2 regions of the Chromobacterium indicum genome follow, and region 2 is predicted to be linked to the other one. Evidence: predicted binding sites of a transcription regulator. Region 2 holds the regulator's gene; the other holds the start of a gene.

Region 1 (3,402 bases), on a different contig from region 2:
GGCGGGGCCTTCATCGCGCATCAGCCGGAGCGCCGGGCCTTGCTGCTGACGATGGTGCGGATGGGCTTCGCGCCGGATGGCGTCAATTGGCTGCAGGCGGCGGATCAGGTGGAGTTGGCGCGGGTGGAGTACCCGGGCGAGCTGGCGCCGCAGCTGGAAAATGTGGCCGCCGATTGGCAGGGGCTGCTGTCTTCCGTATTGAACGGCCTGGCGATGATGACTCAGCCCAAGCTGGAGCTGGCCAAGGGCTGGGAGGCTTCCGCGCCGGCGGAATGGGTGGCGGAAGCCGCGCATCCCTCGTGTGTGAAAACCCGGCAGAAGGCGCGCAGCCAGCTGTTGAAGTCCGGCTTCGGCGAGGTGACTTTCTGCCGGGTGCCGGAACTGGCCGATGGCGTCGAATACGCCAGCCAGGGTTACTGGCGCCGCCAGTCTTTCGGCGCGGACAAGGCGCATTCGCGCCTGGTATGGGTGGCGCCGCGCTGAGTTTGGCGGGCAGGCCTTGCCCGGCGGCGCGAACGCGCTTGCCGAGGAGATGAAACGCCCGGTCTAGCCGGGCGTTTTTTTGGGGAGCCGATTGCGCTGGCGTCAGTACTCGTTGAGCAAGGTGCGGATCAGCTCGCGCATCTTGTCCATGTCGAAAGGCTTCTGGCAGCAGGCGGCGATGCCGGCGTCCTCCAGGTCATCCTTGCCGATATTGTCGCTGTCGCTGGTGATCATCATCACCGGCGTGTCCGGCTGGAGGCCGCTGCTGCGGACGTGGCGGGCGAAGTCCAGTCCGTCCATGCCCGGCATGTGGTAGTCGGTGATGATGAGCTTGAACGGCTCCTGCTCCAGATAGGGTATGGCCGCTTCGCTGCTGGCCGCCTCGCAGAAATGCTCGAAGCCCAGCTTCTCCAGCACCTGCCGGATGTGATGGCGCGAAGTGCTGCTGTCGTCGACGATGAGCACGTTCATCAGCGCCATGTCGGAGTCGACCTCGGCGCCCAGGCTGGGGCAGTTGAGGAAACTCATCACCGACTGCATCGCCAGATCGAACTCCTCAGGCGTGAACGGCTTGGGCAGGATGGCCAGGCTGCCGGCCTGGCGTATCGTTTCCAGTCTTTCCGGATTGGTTTCGCTGGAGATCAGGATGAAGGGCAGGTCGTACAGATCATCGCTTTCGCGCAGCTCCCGGACCAGCTCCGCGCCCGTGATGTCGGGCAGGTGGTAGGCGCTGATGATCAGGTTCGGCCGCCTTTGCCGGGCCTGCTCTATCAGCTCGCGGCCGGAAGGGTGGACTTCTATCTGGGCGGCGCCCATCGCCTCCAGCGCCTTGGTGATGATTTGGGCCTGCACCTGGGAGGGTTCGGCCAATGAGATCAGCAGTTGTTCCAAAGCCAGCATCGCTCTGCTCCGACATTCTACTTATTTACATTATTGTCGGTTTGGCACGATTTGGATGGGCCGGCAAGCAAAATCCTCAAATAGCTTGATGCGGATGGGGGCGGCAAGTTTTGCCGCCGCTCGCGCCGCGTCCGGCCTGCAAACTTGCCGCTTGCGGCCGAATCGGCGTGAAAACTTGGCTTTGCGCGGCTTTCAAGCACTGGCACACTTCGTGCTTTAGCGTAGGCCAGCGAGGAGATTGCCCAATGCTAGACAAGATTGCCCACTATTTCGATTTTCAGCAGCGCGCGCTGAATTTGCAGGCCTATCGCGCCGAAGTGATAGGCAGCAACATCGCCAATGCTGAAACGCCGTATTACAAGGCGGTGGATTTCGATTTCAAGTCCGCGCTGCAGGCGCAGGTGGACAAGCAAGGGCAACTGAGGCTGGCTCAGACCGACGCGCGCCACATCGCCAATCAGGCTGGCGAAGGCTCCGGCACGCCGCTGCAGTACCGCAGCGCGGTGCAGCCCAGCCTGGACGGCAACACGGTGGACATGGACGTGGAGCGCGGCGCTTTCGCCGACAACGCCTTGCAGTATCAGACCACGCTGGCCTTCCTCAACAAGAAGATCAGCGGCCTGAGCTCGGCAATCCAGGGCAGCGGCACGGGAGGCTGATTGAATGTCACTGTCTAATCTCTTCAATATTTCAGGTTCGGCGCTGTCGGCGCAATCGATGCGGCTCAACGTGGTGGCCAGCAATCTGGCCAACGCGGAAAGCGCCACCAGCTCGACCGGCCAGCCTTACAAGGGGCGCCACGTGGTGTTCACCGCGATTCCGGTGGACAACGCCCAGCCGCAGGTGGCCGGCGTGCGCGTGACGTCGGTGGTGGAAGACCAGTCGCCGCCGAGACTGAAGTACGAACCGGGCAATCCGCTGGCCGACGAGCGCGGCTACGTGACCATGCCCAACGTCAACGTGGTGGAGGAGATGGCCGACATGATCGCTGCCTCTCGCGCCTACCAGAACAACGTTGAAATGATGAACACCGCCAAGACGCTGCTGCAGAAGACGCTGCAGCTCGGTCAATAAACTACTAAAGGGTGACGGCCATGGCTACCGCAGCAACGAACGGCATCGGAAACGGATTCGATTACACCAACGTGAACAGCGGCCAAGTACCGGCCGGCTCCATTCAGTCGACCAACAACGCCGGCACGAAGTCCAGCAATTCGTCGGTGACCAGCGCGCAGGCGATGCAGAACAATTTCCTGACGCTGCTGACCGCGCAGCTGAACGCGCAGGATCCGCTGAATCCGATGGACAACAGCCAGATCACCAGCCAGATGGCGCAGATCAGCCAGGTGGCCGGCCTGCAGACGCTGAACCAGACCATGCAGCAAATGGTGTCGGCGCAGAGCGCCACCCAGTCGCTGATGGCCTCCAGCATGATAGGCAAGAACGTGATGGTGGCCGGCAACACCCTGACCGCGCCGGCCGCCGGCCAGACCACCCAGGCGGGCGTGTTGTTGAACGGACCCGCCGCTTCGGTGCAGGTCAATGTGCTGGATCAGAACGGCAATGTGGTGGATACGGTGCCGCTGCAAAATCCGGGCAAGGGTTTGACAACCTTCAGTTGGGACGGCAAGGACGCCAACAACAACCAGTTGCCGGCTGGCGGCAGTTACACCTTCCAGGTCAAGGTGGCGCAGGCCAGTTCGTCTGGCACGACCGCCGCCACGGCCTACAACACCCAGCAGGTCCAGGCGGTATCCTGGGCCAATGGTACGCCGATGCTGGTGCTGCCGGGCAACAACCTGGTGCCGTTGTCCAATGTCGCGCAGATGTCCTGAAGCACTCTGCCAAAATAAAGCTTGATGAGGAGCAGTTGAGATGGGCTTTCAACAAGGTCTGAGTGGTCTGAACGCGGCGTCCGTGCAATTGGACACCATAGGCAACAACGTGGCCAACGCCAATACCGTCGGCTTCAAGAGCTCGCGCACCGAGTTCGCCGATCTCTACGGCAACAGCTTGTAC
Region 2 (3,402 bases):
ACACCGCGTCGCAACCGGCGGCCGCCAAGCCCGCCGCCGGAGCCGCCGCGCAATGAAGCACAGCACCCTCACCGTCACCAATCTGAAAAAGCGCTTCAAGAAGCGCACCGTGGTCAAGGACGTGTCGCTCAGCATCGAGAGCGGCGAAGTCGTCGGCCTGCTCGGCCCCAACGGCGCCGGCAAGACCACCAGCTTCTACATGATCGTCGGCCTGATCGGCGCCGACGACGGCGACATCCGCCTGGACGACGCGTCCATCACCCACTACCCGATCCATCAACGCGCCCAGCTCGGCCTCGGCTACCTGCCGCAGGAGGCCTCCATCTTCCGTCGCATGACGGTGGAAGAGAACATCGCCGCCATCCTGGAAATCTCCGGCCTCAAGGGCAAGGAACTGGAAAAAGAGCTGGACCTGCTACTGGACGACCTCAACATCGGCCATCTGCGCGACAGCAACGCGCTGTCGCTGTCCGGCGGCGAGCGCCGCCGGGTGGAGATCGCCCGCGTGCTGGCCACCCGTCCCCGCTTCATCCTGCTGGACGAGCCTTTCGCCGGCGTGGACCCGATCGCGGTGATCGACATCCAGAAGATCATCTCCTTCCTGAAGGAACGCGGCATCGGCGTGCTGATCACCGACCACAACGTGCGCGAGACGCTGCGCATCTGCGACCGCGCCTACATCATCAGCGACGGCTCGGTCCTGGCCTCCGGCGAGCCGGAAGAACTAGTCAACAACGAGAGAGTGCGCGAGGTCTACCTCGGCGAGCACTTCCATCTGTAAACGATGAAACAGGCCCTTCAGCTCAAGGTATCCCAGCAACTGACGCTGACGCCGCAGCTGCAGCAATCGATCAAGCTGCTGCAACTGTCCACGCTGGACCTGCAAACGGAGGTGGAGCGCTTCCTGCTGGACAATCCGCTGCTGGAACGCGGCGACGAGCCCCGCGACGGCGAAGCCGCTCCCGACAGCTCGGAACAGCAGGAAAGCCCGGCCCAGGACGCCGACAGCCGCGACGACGGCGCCGGCGAACTGCTGGACTGGGGAGCCGGCAGCCGCAAGGGAGACGACAATGACTTCGACCCCATGCTCAACGTGCCCTGCCCGGTCAGCCTGCGCGAGCACCTGCTGACGCAGCTGGGCGAGATCGCCCTCTCCGACCGCGACCGCGCGGTGATGCGCCTGCTGATCGAGGAGCTGGACGACGACGGCTACCTGCCGCTGGAGCTGGACGAGCTGGCCGGCAACCTGCCGCTGGAACTGGAGCTGGAAGTCGACGAGCTGGCGGTGGGCCTCAGGCTGCTGCAGCAGTTCGACCCCGCAGGCGTGGGCGCGCGCTCGCTGGCCGAGTCGCTGACGCTGCAGCTGCAGCGCCTGCAGGGCGGCGAGCCTGAGTACGCGCTGGCGCTGGCCATCGTCCGCGAGCACCTGGCCCTGCTGGGCGGCCGCGACTACGCCCGGCTGAAAAAGCTGCTGCGCTGCGACGACGCGGCGCTGCGCGGCGCGCAGGCGCTGATCGCCCGCCTCAACCCGCACCCGGCCACCGGCTTCGGCCACGGCGACATCCATTACGTGATTCCCGACATCAGCGTGCGCAAGCTGCGCGGCCGCTGGGCGGCCGAGCTCAACCGCGCGGCGATGCCCCGCCTGCGCGTCAATCGGCTATACGAGCGCATGCTGGCCGACCAGCGCGCCGGAGGCGAAATGTCCGGCCGTTTGCAGGAGGCGCGCTGGCTGGTCAAGAACATCCAGCAACGGTTTGACACCATACTCAAAGTGGCGGAAGCTATCGTTGAGCGCCAGCAATCGTTCTTTGAGCACGGCGAAGTGGCGATGCGCCCGCTGATCCTGCGGGACATCGCGGAAGAACTGGGCCTGCACGAATCCACCGTTTCCCGATCCACCAGCCAGAAATATCTGCTTTGTTCGCGGGGCTTGTTCGAACTCAAGTATTTCTTCGGCAGTTCGCTGGAAACTGAAAGCGGCGGAGAGTGCTCCGCCACGGCGATCAAGGCCCACATCCGCGGCATGATAGACGCCGAGGACCGCGCGAAGCCGCTGTCCGACAGCGCCATCGCCGACGCGCTGGACAAGCAGGGAATACAGGTTGCCAGACGCACCGTAGCCAAGTATCGTGAAGCCATGCAGATTCCGGCGGTGAATCTGCGCAAGGCACTGTAGGCGCCTCAAGCATACAATGCCGCCCGGCAACCCGACCGGGTGGTCAACACCAGAAGGAGCTAGGGTATGAACCTCAAAGTAACTGGCCTGCACCTGGAAGTCACCCCGTCGCTGCGCGAATACATCGAGAACAAGCTCGAGCGCATTACCCGCCATGTCGACCACGTGATCGATATCTCCGTCACCCTATCGGTGGACAAGCTGGTCCAGAAGGCTGAAGTCAATGTGCACCTGTCCGGCAAGGACATCCACATCGAAGCTTCCGAGGCCGACCTCTACGCCGCCATCGACGTCCTGATGGACAAGCTGGACCGCCAAGTCCTGAAGTACAAGGAAAAGCTGACCGAGCACCGCGCGGTGGGCTCGGGCGAAGCGTCTCAGACCCAGGCCTCGCTGTAAGGCCTGACTGAAGACAACGGGAGCCTGACGGTTCCCGTTTTTCTTTGCGCTTGCCGGTTTTCAGTACTATCAAGGCAACGTAGAATTCACAGTTTCACCCCAAGAGCCGCATGCATACTCCAACATGACTCTCATCGGCAAGATCCTGACCCCGGACCATATCCTGCTGGATCTGGACGTCGCCAGCAAGAAGCGGGTGTTCGAACAAGTGGGGCTGCTCGTGGAAAACACCCGCGGCATCGCCCGCAGCGAGGTTTTCGACAGCCTGTTCAGCCGTGAAAAACTGGGCTCCACCGGACTCGGCCAGGGCGTGGCCATTCCCCACGGCCGCGCGCGCGGCCTCAAGGAAGCCACCGGCGTGTTCATCCGCCTGAAGGCGCCCATTCCCTTCGACGCGCCGGACGGCAAGCCGGTGCAATGCCTGTTCGTGCTGCTGGTCCCCGAGCACGCCACCGACCTGCACCTGCAGGTGCTGTCGGAGCTGGCGCAGCTGTTCTCCAGCCGCCAGATGCGCGAGCAGATGCTGGGCACCGGCGCGCGCGACGAACTGTACAAGCTGCTTTGCGAATGGACGCCCCATGCCTAGCATCACCGTGCGCCGGCTGTATCAGGAAAACCAGCAGAAGCTGAATCTGACTTGGGTCGCCGGCACCGGCGGCTCCGACAACGTGATCGGCAACGACGACCAGCGCCCGACGCTGGCCCTGGTCGGCCACCTGAACTTCATCCACCCCAACCGGGTGCAGGTACTGGGCCTCGCCGAGGTCGACTACCTTAACAAGCTGGAGCAGTCGGCGGCCAAGACCGCACTGGACCAGCTGTTC

Evidence for each region. The regulator sigma-54, encoded in region 2, starts transcription at its own class of promoters, with help from an activator protein. The targets are predictions, from matches to a motif close to CTGGCACGCTTCATGCTT.
Region 1: the regulator sigma-54 is predicted to act here: its motif matches at 1,583-1,600, upstream of flgB (flagellar basal body rod protein FlgB).

The regions. Positions count from the first base shown of each region.
Region 1 covers NZ_JAYFSJ010000009.1:98,205-101,606, reverse strand. Annotated here, with positions in the region: gene VA599_RS13730 (hypothetical protein) at 1-483, shown strand, start outside; gene VA599_RS13725 (response regulator) at 586-1,383, opposite strand; gene flgB (flagellar basal body rod protein FlgB) at 1,629-2,042, shown strand; gene flgC (flagellar basal body rod protein FlgC) at 2,047-2,457, shown strand; gene VA599_RS13710 (flagellar hook assembly protein FlgD) at 2,478-3,218, shown strand; gene flgE (flagellar hook protein FlgE) at 3,259-3,402, shown strand, end outside.
Region 2 covers NZ_JAYFSJ010000003.1:117,252-120,653, forward strand. Annotated here, with positions in the region: gene lptA (lipopolysaccharide transport periplasmic protein LptA) at 1-56, shown strand, start outside; gene lptB (LPS export ABC transporter ATP-binding protein) at 53-781, shown strand; gene VA599_RS05315 (RNA polymerase factor sigma-54) at 785-2,179, shown strand; gene hpf (ribosome hibernation-promoting factor, HPF/YfiA family) at 2,246-2,578, shown strand; gene ptsN (PTS IIA-like nitrogen regulatory protein PtsN) at 2,703-3,164, shown strand; gene hprK (HPr(Ser) kinase/phosphatase) at 3,157-3,402, shown strand, end outside.